One region of the Pseudomonas sp. CDFA 610 genome, then DNA from elsewhere that is predicted to be linked to it. Evidence: predicted binding sites of a transcription regulator. Region 1 holds the regulator's gene; each other region holds the start of a gene.
What was found. Region 1 encodes sigma-54, which starts transcription at its own class of promoters, with help from an activator protein. Its sites were predicted from a motif close to ANTGGCATNNANNTTGCTNT; they were not measured.
Positions count from the first base shown of each region.

Region 2: KDX39_RS12355 (flagellar basal body rod protein FlgF) is a predicted target of sigma-54. The motif match lies at 1,828-1,847, and genes of this name have one in related genera.
Region 3: glnK (P-II family nitrogen regulator) is a predicted target of sigma-54. The motif match lies at 2,559-2,578, and genes of this name have one in related genera.

Region 1 is NZ_JAGTPM010000011.1:167,505-174,702, reverse strand. Features, by position in the region: gene lptB (LPS export ABC transporter ATP-binding protein) at 1-703, shown strand, start outside; gene KDX39_RS21015 (RNA polymerase factor sigma-54) at 899-2,392, shown strand; gene hpf (ribosome hibernation-promoting factor, HPF/YfiA family) at 2,467-2,775, shown strand; gene ptsN (PTS IIA-like nitrogen regulatory protein PtsN) at 2,788-3,252, shown strand; gene rapZ (RNase adapter RapZ) at 3,255-4,112, shown strand; gene KDX39_RS20995 (HPr family phosphocarrier protein) at 4,129-4,401, shown strand; gene KDX39_RS20990 (ZIP family metal transporter) at 4,430-5,317, opposite strand; gene KDX39_RS20985 (superoxide dismutase) at 5,346-5,957, opposite strand; gene KDX39_RS20980 (DUF2753 domain-containing protein) at 5,959-6,420, opposite strand; gene KDX39_RS20975 (class II fumarate hydratase) at 6,453-7,198, opposite strand, start outside.
Region 2 is NZ_JAGTPM010000006.1:25,271-32,468, reverse strand. Features, by position in the region: gene flgH (flagellar basal body L-ring protein FlgH) at 1-118, opposite strand, end outside; gene flgG (flagellar basal-body rod protein FlgG) at 200-988, opposite strand; gene KDX39_RS12355 (flagellar basal body rod protein FlgF) at 1,035-1,775, opposite strand; gene KDX39_RS12350 (hypothetical protein) at 2,058-2,249, shown strand; gene flgE (flagellar hook protein FlgE) at 2,341-3,669, opposite strand; gene KDX39_RS12340 (flagellar hook assembly protein FlgD) at 3,698-4,375, opposite strand; gene flgC (flagellar basal body rod protein FlgC) at 4,391-4,831, opposite strand; gene flgB (flagellar basal body rod protein FlgB) at 4,835-5,242, opposite strand; gene cheR (protein-glutamate O-methyltransferase CheR) at 5,671-6,498, opposite strand; gene KDX39_RS12320 (chemotaxis protein CheV) at 6,561-7,198, opposite strand, start outside.
Region 3 is NZ_JAGTPM010000005.1:312,087-319,284, forward strand. Features, by position in the region: gene KDX39_RS11465 (aldo/keto reductase) at 1-783, opposite strand, end outside; gene KDX39_RS11470 (AraC family transcriptional regulator) at 1,147-2,088, shown strand; gene KDX39_RS11475 (accessory factor UbiK family protein) at 2,099-2,365, opposite strand; gene glnK (P-II family nitrogen regulator) at 2,785-3,123, shown strand; gene KDX39_RS11485 (ammonium transporter) at 3,158-4,495, shown strand; gene KDX39_RS11490 (secondary thiamine-phosphate synthase enzyme YjbQ) at 4,738-5,163, shown strand; gene sutA (transcriptional regulator SutA) at 5,263-5,592, shown strand; gene KDX39_RS11500 (HAD family hydrolase) at 5,671-6,363, opposite strand; gene xerC (tyrosine recombinase XerC) at 6,356-7,198, opposite strand, start outside.

The sequences.
Region 1 (7,198 bases):
TCTGGCTAAAAGCTACAAAAGCCGTCAGGTCGTGCGCGATGTGAGCATTTCCATCGAAAGCGGCCAGATTGTCGGCCTGCTGGGCCCCAACGGTGCCGGCAAGACCACCTGCTTCTACATGATTGTCGGACTGGTACAGGCTGATCAGGGCCGTGTACTGATCGACGACCTGGACGTCAGCCATCAACCCATGCATGGTCGTGCTCGTGCAGGCATCGGTTATCTGCCGCAGGAAGCCTCGATCTTCCGCAAGCTGTCGGTGGCCGACAACATCATGGCTATCCTCGAGACCCGCAAGGAACTCGACACCGCTGCCCGACGCAAGGAACTGGAAGGCCTCCTCCAGGAATTCCACATCACGCATATCCGCGACAACCTCGGCATGAGCCTTTCGGGCGGCGAACGTCGCCGTGTGGAGATTGCACGCGCCCTGGCGACAGCACCCAAGTTCATCCTTCTGGACGAACCCTTCGCAGGCGTGGACCCTATTTCGGTAGGCGACATCAAGCAGATCATTCATCACCTCAAGGCCAAGGGCATTGGCGTGCTGATCACCGACCACAACGTTCGCGAAACGCTGGATATCTGTGAAACAGCTTATATCGTCAATGACGGACAACTGATCGCAGAAGGCGACTCGCAAACCATTCTGGCAAACCAGTTGGTTAAAGAAGTCTATCTGGGTCACGAATTCCGCCTGTAAAAGCCGCCTTTGAAAAAGCCGCATCCGGCCCTTCAAGGCCGCCAATATCGATGCGGCTTATTGACAAGACATTATTTCTCGTAACGCTCTAGGCAAACGCCGTGCTTTCAGGCATATAATTTGCTTAAGTTGGCGTTTCGGCGCCTGTAGTGGATGGCGCGTGAGCGCCGGCGAATAAGGTGTTTAGCCCCTGCCATGAAACCATCGCTAGTCTTGAGAATGGGCCAGCAGCTGACGATGACACCGCAGCTGCAACAGGCAATCCGCTTACTCCAGCTATCCACACTGGACCTCCAGCAGGAGATCCAGGAGGCGCTGGAATCGAACCCCATGCTGGAACGCCAGGAGGAAGGCGACGACTTCGATAACTCCGACCCGATGGCGGACAACATCGAACAAAAGCCCAATCCCGATGTTCAGGAACCGACCTATCAGGAATCTGCGCCTACCGTAGATAACCTCGAGGAAGGCGAATGGAACGAGCGCATTCCCAATGAGCTGCCTGTCGATACGGCCTGGGAAGACATCTACCAGACCAGCGCCAGCAGCCTGCCCAGCAATGACGATGATGAGTGGGACTTCACCACCCGTACATCCGTCGGAGAAAGCCTGCAAAGCCACCTGCTCTGGCAGCTCAATGTTGCTCCGATGTCCGACAAGGATCGCCTAGTCGCCGTCACGCTGATCGACTGCATCAACAATCAAGGCTATCTCGACGAGACTCTTGAAGAGATTCTCGAGTCCTTCGATCCCGAGCTGGATATCGAGCTTGATGAGATCGAAGCCGTCCTGCACCGCATCCAGCAATTCGAACCGGCCGGCATCGGTGCGCGCACTCTGAGCGAATGCCTGCTGCTGCAACTGCGCCAGCTACCGGCAAAGACGCCCTGGCTGAGCGAAGCGCAGCGCCTGGTTACCGATTACATCGACCTGCTGGGCAGCCGTGACTACGGCCAGCTCATGCGTCGCATGAAAATCAAGGAAGACGAACTTCGTCAGGTTATCGAACTGGTGCAGAGCCTGAATCCGCGCCCAGGCTCGCAGATCGAATCCACCGAAGCCGAGTACGTCATTCCAGATGTCATCGTGCGCAAGGACAACGAACGCTGGCTGGTCGAGCTGAACCAGGAATCGGTACCGCGCCTGCGAGTCAATCCGCAGTATGCAGGCTTCGTACGCCGTGCAGACACCAGCGCCGACAACACCTTCATGCGCAATCAGTTGCAGGAAGCCCGCTGGTTCATCAAGAGCCTGCAAAGCCGCAACGAAACGCTGATGAAGGTCGCCACTCAGATCGTCGAGCATCAGCGCGGCTTTCTGGAGTATGGCGATGAGGCCATGAAGCCGCTGGTATTGCACGATATCGCCGAGGCGGTGGGCATGCATGAATCAACGATTTCCCGCGTTACCACGCAGAAGTTCATGCACACGCCACGCGGTATTTACGAGCTGAAATACTTCTTCTCCAGTCACGTCAGCACCTCAGAAGGCGGCGAGTGCTCATCCACGGCAATTCGCGCAATCATCAAAAAACTGGTTGCGGCGGAAAATCAGAAAAAGCCGTTGAGTGATAGCAAGATCGCTGGTTTACTGGAGGCACAAGGCATTCAAGTAGCCCGTCGCACAGTTGCCAAATACCGCGAATCTCTTGGGATTGCACCGTCCAGCGAGCGCAAGCGACTGATGTGATGCAGGCCGAGCCACAGCGTTCCAGTGGCAGGCATTACGCCTGCCTCTTTATGCACTGGCAAAGGAGAAGCTGTATGCAAGTCAACATCAGTGGACACCAACTGGAAGTGACCAAGCCACTCCGTGAATACGTTGAGCTAAAGCTCAAGAAACTCGAAGGGCATTTTGACAAGATTACAAACGTGCAGGTCACGATGGCGGTCGAGAAACTGAAACAGAAGATCGAAGCCACGCTGCATATCCACGGTGGAGAGGTAGTTGCCAATGCTGAACATGACGACATGTACGCGGCCATCGACCTGCTCACTGACAAGCTCGACAGACAATTGCTCAAGCATAAGGAAAAGCAGCAAAGCATCCTCAAGGGTGCAAACGCTCGCTGACGCTCACCACACATGATCCGACTTGAAGAAATCCTGACCCCCGGCCGTTCCGAAGTGAACGTGCCGGGCGGCAGCAAGAAAAGCGTACTCGAACATATTGCCCGACTGATTGGCCGCGAAGTACCGGGGCTTGATTGGGAAACAGTATTCAAGGCGCTCGTCGCCCGTGAAAAACTTGGCTCCACCGGTTTCGGCAACGGTATTGCCATCCCTCACTGCCGTCTTGCCACCTGTGGCGAACCTGTCAGTGCCGTCATTCATCTCAACGATTCCGTAGACTTCGATGCCATCGACGGCGCGCCTGTCGATCTGCTGTTCGTGCTGCTGGTCCCGGAGGCTGCCACAGACAAGCATCTGGAACTGCTGCGCCAGATCGCCAGCATGCTTGATTCCAAGGATGTCCGGACACGCCTGCGCAGCGCCAAGACCAATGAAGCGCTCTATCAAGTGGTGCTAGACGTGCAGAACGGCAACTGACCATGCGCATGATCATCGTGAGTGGCCGCTCCGGCTCGGGCAAGAGCACGGCGCTCGATGTACTGGAAGACAGCGGCTTCTACTGTGTCGACAACCTGCCTGCCGGATTGCTTCCGGAGCTTGCCGAACGAGCCTTGATCAACACCGAACTGGCCGAACCGCTGCTGGCGGTTTCCATCGATGCCCGCAACCTGCCCAGTCACCTGACCCGCTTCCCGGCCATGCTCGACGAGGTACGTGCGCGCAATATCCAGTGCGATGTGTTGTATCTGGATGCCGACGAAGCCACCCTGCTGAAGCGCTTTTCCGAGACCCGCCGGCGCCATCCGCTGAGTACATCGGACCGCTCGCTGGCCGAGGCCATACGTGACGAGAGCGCGCTGCTGGGGCCGATCATCGATCTGGCCGACCTCAAGATCAACACCACTCACCTCAATCTTTACCAACTGCGCGACACGCTCAAGCTGCGTCTGTTGAACAAGCCGGAACCAGGCACTGCGTTTCTGATCGAGTCGTTCGGTTTCAAGCGCGGCATGCCGGTCGATGCAGACCTGGTCTTTGATGTGCGCTGCCTGCCCAATCCGTACTGGAAGCCTGAGCTGCGCGATCATTCGGGACTCGAACAACCTGTCATCGATTATCTGGCGGCACAGCCCGACGTTGAAGAAATGTTCCAGGACATCTCTTCCTACCTCACTAAATGGCTGCCTCGTTTCGCTGCAAGCAATCGGTCCTATGTGACCATTGCCATTGGCTGCACAGGCGGGCATCACCGGTCTGTCTATCTGACAGAGCGGCTGGGGCAGGTTCTGCAACCATCACTCAAGAACGTTCAGGTTCGCCACCGCGACCTCAGCTGAAAGGAACACCTCTGCGATGCCCGCTCGTCAAATCACCATCATCAACAAACTGGGCCTGCATGCCCGCGCAGCCGCCAAGTTCGTAGGGGTCGCAGGCAAACACGCTTGCCAGATAAGAGTTGGCCGCTCGCCGGAGAGCATGGTCGACGGCAAAAGCATCATGGCCGTGATGATGCTGGCCGCTGGCAAAGGCACCGAAATTCATCTTTCGACTGAAGGTGAAGATGAGCAGGAAGCACTGGATGGCCTGGTCGAGCTGATCAACAACAAGTTTGACGAAGGCGAGTAAGACACTTCTTACACGCCCCACTCAATTGTCAGACCAGCGCTGTATCCATCACCATCATCAGACAGAACCCTGCAATCAGCCCCAGACTGGCGATCCTGTTGTGTCCATTGAGACGTGATTCGGGGATGATTTCGTGGGTCACCACCAGCAGCATGGCGCCTGCGGCAAGAGCCAGACCGAATGGCAGCAAAGGCTCGGCGATTGCGACGAGCCAGGCCCCCAGTAATGCGAACAGAGGCTCCACCAACCCGGACGCGGCGCCGATCAGAAACGCCCTGACCCGCGACATCCCCGCCCCCGCCAGTACCATCGCGATCACCAGTCCTTCAGGCACATCCTGCAAGGCAATACCGATGGCCAGACTGTCAGCTTCCGACAAGCCTCCGCCTGCCGATACACCAATTGCCATGCCCTCTGGAATGTTATGCGCCACGATGGCGATCACGAACAGCCAGATACGCGGCGCAATTGCCGGGTGATCCTGAATGCTTCCGGACTGCGCGCCCTGAGAAACGCTGTAATCCACTGCGAACAGGCCAAGGGCACCCAGAACGATTCCAAGTCCGATCAGGCCGCCAGCGCCCCACGGCGTTAACCCCAGGCCCTCGGCAGCTGCGAGGCCCGGCACGATCAGTGAGAATGCCGTCGCGGCCAGCATCACCCCGGCGCCAAAACCCAGCAGACCGTCCGACACCATGATTGGCATCTTGCGGATCACCAACACCGGCACCGCACCCAGCGCAGTTCCCAGAGCGCAGATCGCGCCACCTTCCAAGGCACGCAGCAGGCGCGGCTCAAGGTTCAGCCAGGCCAACCCTTGAGCCGCCAGTAAAGCCATACCCGCCAAGAGCAGCACGGTGCCTACTGCAAGACGAAACAACCGGACACTGCTGACAGCGAGTATTTCAGAACGCATAGACGGCCTTGGTTCGTGTTGAGGAATATCAGGCCACAGCGGCCTGATAACGCCGGGACACCTCGTCCCAGTTGACGACGTTGTAGAACGCATTGATGTATTCAGGACGACGGTTCTGGTAGCGCAGGTAGTAGGCGTGCTCCCATACGTCGAGACCCAGAATCGGCGTGTTGCCGCTCATCAACGGGCTGTCCTGATTACCGCTGCTTTCCACCACAAGCTTCTTGTCCGGCGTAACGCTCAGCCAGGCCCAGCCGCTGCCAAAGCGAGTCAGCGCCGCCTTGGTGAAGGCTTCCTTGAAACTGTCGAAGCCGCCCAACTGGGCGTCGATGGCTTTAGCGACCTCACCTTTCGGCAGACCGCCACCGCCGGGCACCATGACTTCCCAGAACAGCGAATGGTTGGCATGACCGCCGCCCTGATTGATCACTGCGGGGCGAAGGTTCTCGGGTAATTGCCTGACGCTGGCGACCAGCTTTTCGATGGGCCACTCGGCGTATTCGGTACCGTCGACGGCCGCGTTGAGGTTGTTGATATAGGTCTGGTGGTGCTTGGTGTAATGGATCTCCATGGTCTGCGCATCAATATGCGGCTCCAGGGCATCGTAGGCGTAAGGCAGTTCGGGCAAGGTGTAAGGCATTTCAATGTGCTCCGTAGAAAAGGCCAGGGTTGGCCGCAGAATCGCGCTGCAATGAATAGCGTGTGTGTTCGCTGCTGCTGTTCAGGAGTCGATGCGTGCGCGGGTATTCGCCGTGTTCACTGATGAAGCCCAACAGCTCGACGTAGGTTTTGCTGCTGTGCCGCAATGCAGCATGGCGCAATGCGGGCTGCAGACGCTGGTCCTGCATGGTCTGCAGCAAATGCTGGTGAATGGCGCACAGGTATTCGGCACTCTCCTCCGGCTGCCCCAGACTCAAATGCAGGTCGGCGAGGTTGTGATGGGAAATTACACAGGCCGCGACGGCTTCGTCGGCATCCGGCCAGCGCTCGAACAGAACCTGTGCCAGCGCCAGCGCCTGGAGGTACAGCTCACGGGCCTCGACCCATTCGCCGAGACTGAAACAGCGATTGGCCTGTTCAATGGTGCGTTTCCAATGCTGCATGACATACCTCCAGATGCGTTGGCCGGACCGAATCAAATGCCGCCGGCGGTGAGTTTCTCGGGGTTGAGCAACACTTCCAGCTGACTGCGCTGCAGATCGGTGTGCTCCAGCGCGACGTCAATCACCGGGCGGCCTTCCTGATAGGCTTTCTTGGCGATTTCGGCTGCTTTCTGGTAGCCAATGATCGGGTTGAGCGCCGTGACCAGAATCGGATTGCGCGACAGCGCCTCCTTGAGTTTGGCCTCGTTGACCTTGAAGCTGGCGATCGCCTTGTCAGCCAGCAGCCGACTGGAGTTGGCAAGCAACTCAAGGCTGCTGAGCAGGTTCTGGGCGATGATCGGCAGCATCACATTCAGCTCGAAGTTGCCGGACTGACCTGCCACGGTGATGGTGGCGTCGTTGCCGATGACCTGCGCGGCCACCATGGCGGTGGCTTCCGGAATCACGGGATTGACCTTGCCCGGCATGATCGAAGAACCCGGTTGCAGCGCCTCCAGCTCGATTTCACCGAGACCGGCCAAAGGACCGGAATTCATCCAGCGCAAATCGTTGGCGATCTTCATGAGCGAAACGGCGGTTGCCTTGAGCTGACCCGAGACAGCAACGGCGGTGTCCTGCGAGCCGATCAGCGCGAACAAGTCCTTGCCCTGCGTAAACGTGACGCCACTCAGTGTGCCGAGGTGCGCGCTGAATCGGGCAGCGAACTCGGGATGCGCGTTGATCCCGGTGCCGACTGCCGTACCGCCCTGCGCCAGGGACTGCAGGCTGGGTTGCAGGC
Region 2 (7,198 bases), on a different contig from region 1:
GCGCGTAATAAGGGTCATTGGGCTTGGCGGACGGCGCCACGCAGCCCGACAGCAAAGCGATCCCGCACAATGAAGCGATCAACACTGAAAAACGCGGAACAACACTTAGGTGCTTCATGACACTTGAAACCTCGCGGTGTAACAGACGCTTATCAGGCGCCGCATCGGATTGAGCTTGAGCAACAGGTACATCAGGGTGTTACAGGTTCTGAGTCAGGTTCTGCAGCATCTGGTCGGCGGTCGAGATCACTTTGGAGTTCATCTCGTAGGCGCGCTGGGTCGTGATCATGTTGACCAGTTCCTCAACGGTGCTCACGTTGGAGTTTTCCAGGGTGTTCTGCAGGGTCGGACCCAGGCCGTTCAAACCGGGCGTGCCGATCTGCGGCGCGCCGCTGGAGCCGGTTTCCAGATACAGGTTGCCGCCGATGGCCTGCAGGCCGGCCGGGTTGATGAAGTCGGCGGTCTGGATGTTGCCGATGATCTGCGGCGTCGCGGTCGCGCCTGCCAGGGTCACCGAAACAGTACCGTCCTGACCGACCGTGAAGGTCTGGGCATTCTGCGGAACCACAATTGCAGGCTCGAGGGCGTAACCGTTGGCGGTCACGATCTGGCCGTTGGCGTCCAGGTGGAAGGTACCGTCGCGGCTGTAGGCCACGGTGCCGTCCGGCTGAGTCACCTGAAAGAAACCACGGCCGTTGACGGCCAGGTCCAGCGGGTTATTGGTGGTCTGCAGGCTGCCGGCAGTGAAGTTCTTCTGCGTGCCGACGATGCGTACACCGGTACCCAGCTGCAGGCCGGAAGGCAGTTCGCTGTCCTGAGTGGACTGGGCGCCTGGCTGACGTTTGATCTGATAGAGCAGGTCCTGAAACTCGGCACGATCGCTCTTGAAACCTGTGGTCGACACGTTCGCCAGGTTGTTGGAGATCGTGGTCAGGTTGGTGTCCTGAGCGGCAAGGCCGGTTTTGGCGACATATAGTGCAGGTAGCATGTGGATTCTCCTCGAGCGCCGGTTTGTCGGCGCAAGCTGTCAATAGTTAGCCAAGTTGCAAGACGCGAGCCATCGACTGGTCGTCTTCTTCGGCGGTCTTCATCATCTTGACGTGCAGCTCGAACTGACGAGCCAGGGCCAGTACCGAGGTCATCTCCTCGACGGCGTTCACGTTGCTCGCCTGCAGGAAACCGGACTCGACCTGAACGTTGGCATCCACGTCGGCAGGCCGGCCGCTCTTGGTGTGGATCAGGCCATCGGGCCCCTTCTCCATCGTGTTCAGATCAGGGTTGACCAGCTTGATCCGGTCAACCTGCGCCATCACCTGAGGACTCTCACCAAGCGAACGAATACTGATGGTGCCGTCGGCACCGATTTCGATCTGCTGCTGGGGCGGCACGGCAATCGGACCGCCGTTGCCCATTACCGGCAAACCGCTGCCGTCGCGCAACACGCCCAGCGCATCAATGTTCATACCGGAACTGCGGGTATAGGCTTCGCCGCCATCGGGTGTCTGGACCGCAATCCAGCCGTTGCCCTTGATGGCGATGTCCAGCTCACGACCGGTCTCGACCATCGCGCCGCCGGAAAAGTCGGTGCCTGGACGCTCGCTCATGGCATAGGCGCGCGAAGGCATGACCTCGCCATACACGGGCATTGAGCGGGCCTGTTCCAGGTCGCGCATGAAGCCGTTGGTCGACACGTTTGCCAGGTTGTTGGCATGGGCCTTCTGCGCGATCGCGTTTTCAGATGCACCGCTCATTGCGACGTAAAGCAACTTGTCCACAGTCTTCCTCCTCCGACAGACGCTTGCCGCCTGTAGCTGTTCTGACAGGGAGAAAGCAATTTTCGAACCAACTCTGCACGCACGGCACAAATGCTTGATTTATCAGCAAAAACGGCCGCACTTCAGATGACATCTGGCAAACGGCTAACCGATAGCGGCGGCGGACTGCCGCCTGCCTGCCAGCACGGGCAACACACCGCCAAAAAAACTTCACTGGCCCCATGTCGCAGTAGACAGGCAGTGATAATCTTGCGCTTACTACCCTGCACCTCGGGAATCGACATGCCTGCTCGCACCTGGATTACCGGCATCGTCACCGCCAGCCTGACGACCCTCGCCCTGCTCGCCCAGGCCGCGCCCGCCCACTATTACAAGTGGCAGGGCGACAGCCGTATTGTCTGTGCCCAGACCAGTCCGGGGCCGGGCTGGACACGATTGAAAGGTCACTTCGTCAGATCCGATTGTTCGATCTGAGCAACCGACTGACAGACTGTTTCAGGGGTGGACACCGGAAAAACAAAAAGCCCCTTTCAAGGGGCTTTTCGTTCATTGCAGTACCGACTTATCACGTCATCTGAATGGTGGTCTGCATGATGGTGCTTTGCGTCGAGATGGTCTTCGCGTTCGCCTGATAGTTGCTCTGCGCCTTGATCAGATTGACCAGCTCCATGGTCAAGTCAACGTTGGACTCTTCCAGCGCCTGACCGGTGACGTAGCCCAGCGTGCCCGATTGTGGAGTACCGCTGACCGGAACGCCCGATGCGAAGGTTTCACGCCAGTTGGTGCCGCCCGCCTGCGCCAGACCCTGCACGTTGGCGAAGTTGGTCAGCGACGTCTGACCGATCACTTGCGACTTGCCGTTGGTGTAAGTGGCGAACAGGTTGCCGGTTGCATCCACGCTCATCGCGCTCAACTGACCGGTCGCGTAACCATCCTGATCCTGAGAGATCAGACCCGACACCGAAGCCGTCTGGGTGATGCCGGACATGTTCAGCTTGATCGTGGCCGCACCTGCGGCGCCGTTGGCCGCCCAGGTCGTGGTGGTGCCTGAACCGGTCTGCACGCCTGGCACCCAGTTGTTGACGTTGAAGGTGCCGTCAGTGTTGAACGTGATGTTCGCGCTGTTGGTAGGCACGGCGCCAGGCGCGGTCACGACCAGATTGCCAGCCGAGTTGAAGGTCAGGTCGTTCTTGTCGGCTGTGGTAGTGGCCGGGTTGGAAATGCTGCGGCCATCCATCAGCGAGTACATGGACCAGGTATTGGTGCCGGTCTTGACGAAATACTGGTCCAGAGTGTGTGCATTACCCTGAGAGTCGAACGTCGGCGTGCTGTACTTCATGTTGTAGCTTTTGGTGTCCGTAGCGTCGAACGTCGTGAGGCTCGGCAATGCAGTGGTCGAGTTCAGGTTGGCGACGTTGGTGATCGAACTGGTGGGCTTGGGCTCAAGGTTCGACGAGTCGACACGCAGATCGCTCAACGCACCGGTCACGACACTGCCATTGGCATCGACGTTGTAGCCCTGCAGCTTCATGCCGGCGCTGTTGACGACAAAACCTTCCTTGTCGGTGTGGAACGCACCGGCACGGGTATACAGCTTCTCGCCGTTATTGCTGAGCTGGAAGAAGCCGTTGCCGTTGATGGCAAGGTCAAGGCTGTTGGCGGTGCCCGTGGTCAGGTTGCCCTGAGAGAACTGCTGGGAAACCGCGGCGGTGGAAACACCGCTGCCCACGTTGGTCTGCCCGGAAGTACCACGAATCGATTGCGCGTACTGGTCAGCGAACTCCGCACGGGACGCCTTGAAGCCTGTGGTCGCTACGTTGGCAATGTTGTTGCCGGTAACGTCGAGACTCTTGTTTGCAGCATAGAGCCCACTAAGACCGATATTGAAAGACATATTTCACTCCTGCGCCGTCTAGTCGGCTCTATATTCCGATCGTTTGAACTTTGGACAAGGCAACACTGCCGCTGGCCAGGTTGAGCTTTGTTTCAGCACCGTTGACGCCCAGCGTGACGCTGTTGACGATTGCGGGCAGGTAAGTCGTGAACTGGGTGTTCTTGCCATCAACCGAACCTGAAGCGGTAAAGCTGTAAGTGCCAGCAGGCGCGACGGTGCCATCGCTGGCCTTTCCGTCCCAGGCAAAGCTGGTGGAACCGGCCGGCAGCGTGCCCAGATCAACGGTATTGACCAGGTTCGACTGGGCGTCGTAAATCTTGACGCTCGTCACGGAACTGGTAGCTGGCACGGCGATGGAGCCGACCATGCCCTTCGCGGTATCCACCGCTGTGGAGCCTGCGTTGATGATCACAGAGCGACCCACCAGCGACGACGCCTGGAGCGCCTGAGACGACTGGTAGCTGCCAGCAATCGAGTCAACGGTGGTGGTCAGGTTCTGGAGGCTTTCCACGCTGCTGAACTGAGCCAGCTGAGCCACGAACTCTGTGTTGTCCTGAGGATCCAGCGGGTTCTGGTTCTTCATCTGCGTGACCAGCAACTGCAGGAAGGAATCCTTGCCCAGCGTGCCCGTCGAATCAGTCTTCGTCGGCGTCGGGTTCTGGAGCGAGTTTACGAAACTCGTCGATACATTATTTTCAACGGCCATATCTTTCGCCTTCTATCACTGACCGAGGGTCAGAACCTTCTGCATCATGGATTTTGCGGTGTTCATGATTTCAGCGTTGGTCTGGAACGAACGACTGGCGGAAATCATGTCGGCCATTTCTTCCACGACATTGACGTTGGGGTAGTAGACATACCCGTTCTTGTCGGCCGAAGGATGATTGGGCTCGTAGCGCGCTTCGAGGTTGGAACTGTCTTCGATGATGCCGTTGACCTGAACACCCTGCCCGGCTTCGCCCTGATCCTGGAACAGCGAACCGCCAGTGGACTGCTGACCCTGCATCACGGTGGCGAACACCGGATGACGGGCGCGGTAAGTGGCGTCAGCACTCGAGGAAACGGTCTCGGCGTTGGCAATGTTACTGGCCGTGGTGTTCAGACGCGTGGTCTGGGCACTCATGGCGCTACCGGCAATGTTGAACACATTGGCTAGTGACATGAATTACTCTCCGCGAAGGGCTGCAACCAGCCCTTTGAATTTGCTGTTGAGCAAGGTGAAGCTGGCCTGAAAGCCCATGGCGTTCTCGGTGTAGCTGGCCTGCTCGACCTGGGAATCGACGGTGTTCTGGTCAAGCGATGGCTGCGACGGCGTGCGGTACATCAGCGTGCCATCCTGATTGCCCATGCCTTCGGCCTCGATGTGGCGACTGTTGGTCTTGTTCAGCGCGAAATGGCCGTTCTGGACCTTGTCGTTCTCGGCAGCCAGCACCGACGAAAAGTCGAGATCGCGCGCCTTGAAATTCGGGGTGTCAGCGTTGGAAATGTTGTTGGCCAACACCTCTGCACGCTGAGCCCGGAAGTTGAGGGCCTTTTCGTGAATGCCTAGCGCTTTATCGAAACTGATGCTCATGTCGGGAAACCTTTGCCGGTTGACCTGATTCTGTTGTCACTGACAAAGCAATCGGCGTGCCACTTCTCAAAACGCAATGATTACGGGGCTTGCAGTCGGTGGCAAAGCGGCAATGCCAGAAAAGCGGCAAGGCATTTCCGCTGTAAAGAGGTAAAGCGGCAAGGTGGGTGCCGTTTTTTTGCCAGTATTGAGGGGCGACCGAGACTGCACCTGAGTCACTACCTGATCGGCGCTAACGTGGCAACAGGGGTACGACGTCATCGGCCTGCTCCTGAAAAGCGGCTTGGCCGGGCTGAAACAGGTCCCGTACGTGTACTTGCGGACTGCTCATACGCAAATCCGAGAGAAGCCTGATCAGCAAGGACTTGCGTGGCACAACAAAAAAAGAGACCCGCAGGTCTCCTTCTATTGAGTACAAAAACTGCCAATCACTTGGCCTTGTAAATGATCCCGGGACTGCACTGAACCATCTGGTAGTGATCCGGCAGGCCGTTGAGCGCTTCGGACGCACCCAGGAACAGGTAGCCACCGGGCTTGAGCGTGCCGTGGATGCGCAGCAGGATGTCTTTCTTCACCTCAGCAGAGAAGTAGATCAGCACGTTGCGGCAGAACACGATGTCGAACTTGCCCAGCGCGGCGTAGCTGTCGAGCAGGTTGAAGGAGCGAAACTCCACGCGACTCTTGATCGGCGTCTTGACGACCCAGCGACCCGGACTCTTGACGTCGAAAAAGCGCTGCAGACGATCCGGCGACAAGCCGCGGCCGATGGCCAGGCTGTCGTATTCGCCGGTCTTGCAGTTGTTGAGCATCGCACCCGACAGGTCGGTGGCGACGATCTGCGCGCCAGACTTGAGCTGACCAGGGTTGGCGCGCTCGAACTCATCAATGGACATCGACAACGAATACGGTTCCTGACCCGACGAGCAGGCCGCCGACCAGATGCGCAGTCGCTGGCCGGGACTGGCCTTGATCTGTTCGGGAAGCACCTTGTTCTTCAAGACTTCAAAGGGGTAGGTATCGCGAAACCACAGGGTTTCGTTGGTCGTCATCGCATCGACCACCTGCTCGCGCAAACCACTGCGCGGCTGGGTCTGAATGCGCTGGACCAGTTCGCCAAGCGATTTGATGCTTTGCTGTTCCATCAGTTTGTTGAGACGGCTGGACACCAGGTACTGCTTGTTTTCCCCAAGCAGGATGCCACAGGCTTTTTCCAGAAATACCCGGAACTGATCAAAATCCAAATTACCCGTAGACAAGGTGCAGCCTCTCAAATCAGGTGAATCACCGGGGGCGACGCCCCCGACTATTATTCCGTTACTTATTCTGCTGCGTTGATGCGCGCTACAACCCTGGCTGCCAGATCATCCGGTCGGAATTTCGCGAGGAAATCGTCGGCGCCGACTTTCTTGACCATCGCCTGGTTGAATACCCCGGAAAGCGAAGTATGCAGGGTGATGTGCATTTTCTGCATACGCGGATCGTTGCGGATCGCTGCGGTTAGGGTATAGCCGTCCATCTCCGGCATTTCAATGTCGGAGATCATCATCAGAAACTCTTCGTGAGGCTTCTTGCCTTCTTCGACCATCTTGCGCAGGTAGTCCAGCGCCTGACGACCGTCGTTCAGCGCAACCACTTCCACGCCGACCGTTTCCAGACAACGGCTGACCTGCTTGCGCGCCACCGACGAGTCATCGACGGTCAGCACTCGCATCGAGACGGCTTTGTGATGGACCTCTTCATTGATGACGCCCACCGACACCTCTTCGGAAATCGGCGCAACCTCGGCGAGAATCTTCTCGACGTCGATAATTTCGACCAGCTGATTATCGACCCGCGTGACCGCAGTCAGGTAATGGTCGCGGCCGGTACCCTTGGGCGGCGGATGGATCTCTTCCCAGTTCATGTTGACGATGCGTTCGACCGAATGCACCAGAAAACCCTGAACCTTGGTGTTGT
Region 3 (7,198 bases), on a different contig from region 1:
TGCTGCGATGGCCGCCAGTTTGGCTCGTCGTTCGACGGCAAAGCTCGGTAATTCGGGTGAGAAGTTGAAGCGCTTGCCGCCACCGAGGAAACCGTCATTGAGTGGTGTGCCGACCACGACGCTGGTGCCTTTTTTTGCCAACGCGGGCAGCGTTCGCTTGAGCGCCTGGTCGTGATCGATGATTGAGTATTGGCACGCCAGCAGGACGATGTCCGGCGTCGGATCGTCGCTTTCCACGGCGCGGACGGCGGCATCGGGCCGATTGATGCCGAAGCCCCATGCCTTGATCAGACCCTCGTCGCGCATCTTCTCCAACTCGCGCATGGCGCCCGTACGAGCAATCTCGTAGGCCGCTTCCCATCCGCCTTGCAGTTCGGTGTTGTCTGGCGAGAGATCGTGAATGTAAACCACGTCCAGCCGTGCGAGTCCGAGCCGTTGCAGGCTGTCCTCTACAGAACGTCTGGCGCCTTCGGCGGTGTAGTCATAGCGGTACTCGAAAGGCGCCGGAGAGGTCCAGATCGAACTGTCGCCGACAGGTTTTCCTGCTGCCTTGAGCAAGCGTCCGACTTTGGTGGATATCACGTAATCATCAGGGTTTCGGTTGTGCAGGAAACGCCCAAGACGGTATTCGCTAAGGCCGAAGCCATAGAAAGGCGATGTATCGAACAGACGCACCCCCGAATCCCAGGCCGACTGCAAAACGGCTGCGGCCTGTTCGTCGCTGATGGGGGCGAAGATATTACCGATCTGCGTGCCGCCCATACCGAGTCGGTAAGGTGTCATGTAGCGAAGCGTGTGCTGGGCCGGGTTTGTCGGCAGGGCAGAACGCGTCACTTTTCCTTTGGTCGGAAGTACGCTGCCGCGCTCGCCGGGTGGTGCACTGCTCAATGTCTGCGCTTGGGCAGCCATCGGCAGGATTGTCGCTGCCAGCGCACTGCTCGCCGAGAGCCTGAGAAAGTCGCGTCGATCCATTGCAGGCTCCTTGCTTGAGGGGTTTTGGGAATAAGAAAGATCTTCAAGATAGATGAGAGCTTTTGGGCAACGTGATCACAATCCGATTGTCTTTTTGCACAATCCTGCCGAGGCACTTGAGCGGATGACGTGTTCTGCGCACACTGCGGTTTTCGTCTTCGCAGAGTCGTCTTCATGAACCCATCCTTGACGTTTTCTGCACCCGGTTTCGAGCGGGAAGGCGAGGGACTGAGGCGGCTCACTGAGCGGCTGACGGCAATAACCGCAGGTAAGGAGGTCTGCCCCAGCGTGATCAAGGGCCTGACTTTCTATCGTATGGAGGCGCCGGGCCTGCCGGATTACTGCGTCTACGAACCCTGCGTGGCGTTGATCGTCCAGGGCACCAAACACACGGTTTTCGGGACTGAGGAAGTGGTGTCCGAGCCGGGCAGCTTTTTCGTGACATCCATTGATATTCCCACCACGGCCAAGGTAATACGTGCCAGCGCCGAACATCCCTATTTCTCGATCGTCCTGAAGCTCGATATGGCGTTGCTCCACGACATTGTTCAAAGCGTGCCGGAGGTCGACAGCCGTATCCCGACGCGTTGTTACGCTGCGGGAGAAGCATCGGATGAGCTGATCGATGTGTTCGGCCGTCTTGTCGCCTTGCTGGATCGGCCGCAGGAAATTGCGCTCATGGCGGATTTGATCAAGCGGGAAGTGTGTCTTCGGCTGTTGCTGAGCGATGCGGGCTACTGGCTGCGCTGGATCGTCAGAGAAGGGTATCGCTCGCGAGGTATTGTGCGAGCCATCGACTGGCTCAAGCGCAACTACGCCGAGCCCTTGCGGATTGCCGACCTTGCGCAGATGGCAGGTATGGCCAGTTCGACCTTGCACCACAATTTTCGGCAACTCACCGGCACCAGTCCGTTGCAGTATCAGAAGACGCTGCGCCTGCATGCCGCCCGTAGCCTGATGCTCACCGAGCGGCTTGACGCGAATACGGCAGGATTGCGGGTCGGCTATGAAAGTGTTTCGCAGTTCAGTCGCGAGTACGCCCGGCGTTTCGGGGCGCCGCCCTCACGCGATATAAGGCAGGCGCGGCAGTTTGGCGATCAGCCAGCACCTGCGTGAGGCGGGTGAATCACTCAGCCTTTTCAACCGGCCCTATTTTCTCTTCAAGCTCGGCCATCCTGGCCTCCAGCGCTTCCAGGCGGGCGCGGGTGCGGGCGAGGACGGCCATTTGGCTGTCGAACTCTTCGCGGCTGACCAGATCCAGTTTGCTGAAGCCGCTTTGCAGCAGGGCCTTGAACTGGGTTTCGAATTCGCTGCGAGGCACGGGGGTTTCGCCGTTGAACAGGCGCGATGCGTGGCCGCTGAGGGCGTCGAGGAAAGCTTTGGGCGCGAGCATGATGGTTTTCCTGAATCAGATGCACGGCAGTGTAGCACGCAGTATCTATAGTCATTTGACAGGGGCGGGAGTGCGCGCTTATGGAGCAGTCAGGCGTGCACGTATGCACCACGTTTGTGCGTTCTTATTCGCTATGCCGGGTCTGGACAGCATCAAGGCGGCCCAAGGACCTGTATTTGATGAATATTCGTGAGATGGCAAGCTTTCTGCTTAGAGGCTTGTGACCCATGCACTGATGCAGTCGCTGTGACGAATGCAGTGCGGCAGGCGGAGCGGGGAAGTGTTTCGTCAGAAGCGGTTTTCTGGCGTTGGTCTGGCCCGATCAGGCGACCGACGCGTTACAAAGCCAGACACTGCGCTTAGACTTGAGTCGGGTTTGTTTTCCTGGGGCAAGTCCACCAATTCGGGAGAAAGTTTTCATGAAGCTAGTCACTGCCATCATCAAGCCGTTCAAACTGGATGACGTCCGCGAGTCGTTGTCGGAAATCGGCGTGCAGGGCATCACCGTCACTGAAGTCAAAGGCTTCGGGCGTCAGAAGGGTCACACTGAGCTGTACCGCGGTGCTGAATACGTTGTCGACTTCCTTCCAAAAGTGAAGATCGATGTTGCCATCGATGACAAGGATCTGGATCGCGTCATCGAGGCCATAACCAAGGCCGCCAACACCGGCAAGATCGGTGACGGCAAGATTTTCGTGGTCAATCTGGAACAGGCCATCCGCATCCGTACCGGCGAAACCGATACCGACGCAATTTAAGCCGCCAAACCCCAACGCCCCAGGAGAAAACAATATGACTCTGCGTCAATTCGCAGGGCTAGGAGCCCTGTTGTCCCTTGCAGTACCTGGTCTGGCCCTGGCGGCTGACCCGGTGGCCGAGCCCGTGCTCAATTCCGGCGACACGGCCTGGATGTTGACGGCGACCGCTCTGGTCCTGTTCATGACCATCCCCGGCCTCGCCCTGTTCTACGGCGGCATGGTTCGTTCGAAAAACATCCTGTCCGTGATGATGCAGTGTTTTGCCATCACCGGCCTGATCAGCATCCTGTGGGTTGTTTACGGCTACAGCATCGCGTTTGACACCACCGGTATGGAAGCCGGCGTCGTCAACTTCAATTCCTTCTTCGGCGGCATGGGTAAAGCGTTCCTGGCGGGTATCACGCCATCGAGCATTACCGGCGCTGCGGCATTGTTCCCTGAGGCGGTGTTCGTCACCTTCCAGATGACCTTTGCAATCATCACACCTGCCCTGATCGTGGGTGCCTTCGCAGAACGCATGAAGTTCTCCGCGATGCTGATCTTCATGGGCATCTGGTTCACCCTGGTCTACGCGCCAATCGCCCACATGGTCTGGGGCGGCGTCGGTGGCCTGATGTGGGACTGGGGCGTTCTGGACTTCGCTGGCGGCACCGTTGTGCACATCAACGCCGGTGTAGCCGGTCTGGTCGCCTGTCTGGTACTGGGCAAGCGTAAAGGCTTCCCTACCACCCCGATGGCTCCGCACAATCTGGGTTACACCCTGATCGGCGCAGCAATGCTGTGGGTAGGCTGGTTCGGCTTCAACGCAGGTTCTGCTGCAGCTGCCAACGGCACTGCGGGCATGGCGATGCTGGTCACTCAGATCGCGACCGCCGCTGCTGCATTGGGCTGGATGTTCGCTGAGTGGCTGACCCACGGCAAGCCAAGCGCTCTGGGCATCGCCTCGGGTGTGGTTGCAGGTCTGGTGGCTATTACGCCAGCAGCCGGCACTGTCGGCCCGATGGGCGCACTGATCATCGGTCTGGCGGCAGGCGTGATCTGCTTCTTCTGCGCCACCAGCCTGAAACGCAAACTCGGCTACGACGACTCCCTGGACGCATTTGGCGTGCACGGTATCGGCGGTATCGTCGGCGCGATCCTGACCGGCGTTTTCGCAGCGCCTGCACTGGGCGGCTTCGGCACTGTGACCGACATCGGCGCTCAGGTCTGGATTCAGTTCAAAGGTGTCGCGTTCACTGTCGTTTACACGGCCATCGTGACCTTCATCATCCTCAAGGTGCTGGACGCGGTGATGGGTCTGCGTGTCACCGAAGAAGAAGAGTCTGTCGGTCTGGACCTTGCGCAACACAACGAGCGTGGCTACAACTTGTAAAAGCCGCTGCGCTGAAAAAAAGAATGCCCGGTTTGCCGGGCATTTTTTTGTCTGACGTTTGCGGATAAACCGCGAATTTCTGCTGTCACTGATGTGCCCGCGTCAATGATTTCGGCAGCATGGCGCAGTGCTTGTAACGTTGTCACGACAGTCTTCGTTAACTTGCAGGGAAGCCGGTTTATTGCGCGCTTTGCTTTTTTCTCAGGCGAGTTAGAATGCGCGCCGAAGGTGCGGAGAACGGTATGTGGCATCAATCCGGAATTACCTTGCGGGCCAGGCCTCGCGGGTTCCATCTGGTTACTGACGAGATACTGGCAGGCTTGCCTCAGCTGCGGGATTGTCGAGTCGGTCTGCTGCACTTGTGGCTGCAACATACCTCGGCCTCGTTGACCGTCAACGAGAATGCCGATCCGGCGGTACGTCGTGACTTCGAACGTTTTTTCAACCGGCTGGTGCCCCAGGGCGTGGCCGGACATGAACATAACGATGAAGGGCCTGATGACTTGCCCGCGCACTTCAAGTCCAGTCTGCTGGGCTGCCAGTTGCTGTTGCCGGTTACGGCAGGGCGACTGGCGCTGGGCACCTGGCAAGGCGTTTACCTGGGCGAACATCGAGATGCAGGTGGTTCTCGTAACGTCCTGGCCACTCTTCAGGGTGAATGGATATAACCGCTGGGGTCAGTGGTTATTGAATTTTTTCCGGCAGCTTTAAACTCTTGGGGCTGCTGGGCTATAACTAATCTGCTTTCGCAAGTCATGAGGTACAACATGAGCGACGACGACAACGACAACGACGATCTGGTAGACGACCTGGAAGGCGAGGACGACGGTGAGGAACTTGCCGCTGCTCCCGAAGACGACGTTGCCGAGGTAGATGATGCCGAGCCTTCGGCACCGGCTGCCAAAGGCAAGGCCAAGGCTGCAGTTTCGGTCGACGAGCTGCCCAGCGTAGAAGCCAAGAACAAGGAGCGTGATGCTCTTGCGCGTGCCATGGAGGAATTCCTGGCGCGTGGTGGCAAGGTGCAGGAAGTGGAGGCCAACGTGGTCGCCGATCCGCCCAAGAAGCCTGACAACAAATACGGCAGCCGCCCTATCTAAGGCAGCAGATGTCGTATGAGAAAAAGCCCGCCGTCGCTGCGGGCTTTTTCTTGGCTGCGTTTTGAGGAGCTTCTGATTTCAGGCCCAGCGGGCCAGCACTTCGGGCAATTGCGACAGGTTGTGAATTTCCGCGTCCGGCAGCTGATCGGCATCCCAGGCCTTGCCTTGCGGGTTGTACCAGATGGCCCGCATGCCTGCGCGCTGAGCGCCGGCGATGTCGTCATTGGGGTGATCGCCGACATGCACGGCGGCACTGGCGTCCACATTGCCGCGCCTCAAAGCCTCCAGGAACGGGGCCGGATCCGGTTTGCCGATGCCCAGGTCTTCTGCGCACAGTGCGAAGGAAAAGTAGTCCGCCAGCCCCAGTCGGCGCACGTCGGCATTGCCGTTGGTGATCACGCCGAGCGTGAAGGTTTTGGCGAGGATTTCCAGGGTCGGCTGCACCTCCGGGAATATCTGTACCTGATGACGTCCTTTCAGGAAAACCTCGAAGCTCTGGTCGGCCAGGTCCTGTGCTTCGTCCTCTTCATAACCGGCGTCTTCCAGCGCGTGAAAAAGCACCCGGCGACGCAGGGCGCTGATCCTGTGCCTGAATGACGGATCGGCCTCGACCAGTCGCGAGCGGATTTCCCACAGATGCTCCACCGGCACAGACCCAAGCCTGGGCGCGTGTTCGGCCAGCCAGTCGCGCAACGAAGCTTCGGCGCCAGCGATGGCGGGCGCGCAGTCCCAGAGTGTGTCGTCGAGGTCGAACGTCACCAGCTTAATCATCTACAGATCCTTTGCGTTTGGCGCGGGGGTGAGCGCTGTCATAAACAGTAGCCAAGTGCTGGAAATCCAGGTGGGTATATATCTGCGTGGTCTTGATGTCGGCATGGCCCAGCAGTTCCTGCACGGCGCGCAGGTCCTGCGAGGATTCAAGCAAATGGCTGGCGAAGGAGTGACGCAGCATGTGCGGGTGCAGGTTCTGCCCCAGTTCGCGCTCGCCGAAGGCCTTGACCCGGTTTTGCACGGCACGAGGTCCCAGGCGTGTGCCTCGGTGGCTGATGAACACGGCGTCGTCCTGCGGATTGGCCAGTGCACGTAGCGGCAGCCAGGCTTCCAGCGCCTGACGGGCCTTGCTGCCGACAGGCAGCACGCGGGTCTTGCTGCCCTTGCCGAGTACTTGCACCAGACCGTCACGAAGGTCGAGCTGATCCAGGTTCAGTCCCGTCAGTTCCGATAGACGCAGGCCCGAGGAATACAGCAACTCCAGAATGGCCTGATCGCGGCGTGCCAGAAAGTCATCTTCGACCGCCCCGTCCAGCAGTTGCGAGGTTCGGTCGGTGTCCAGCGTCTTGGGCAGGCGACGCTCCCCCTTGGGGGGCGACAGGCCGTTTGCCGGGTCGTGCTGGCATACGCCTTCGCGGTTCAGGTACTTATAAAAACCACGCACTGCGGAAAGCATGCGTGCGAGGCTGCGTGAAGACTGACCCTGCTGGTGCTGGCGGGCCGTGAAGCTGCGCAAGTGCTGAATGTCCAGCGAGGTCCAGCTGGACAGCTGGTTTTTTTTGCAGAACGCCAGCACCTTGTCCAGATCTCGTCGATAGGCTTCCAGCGTGTGGGG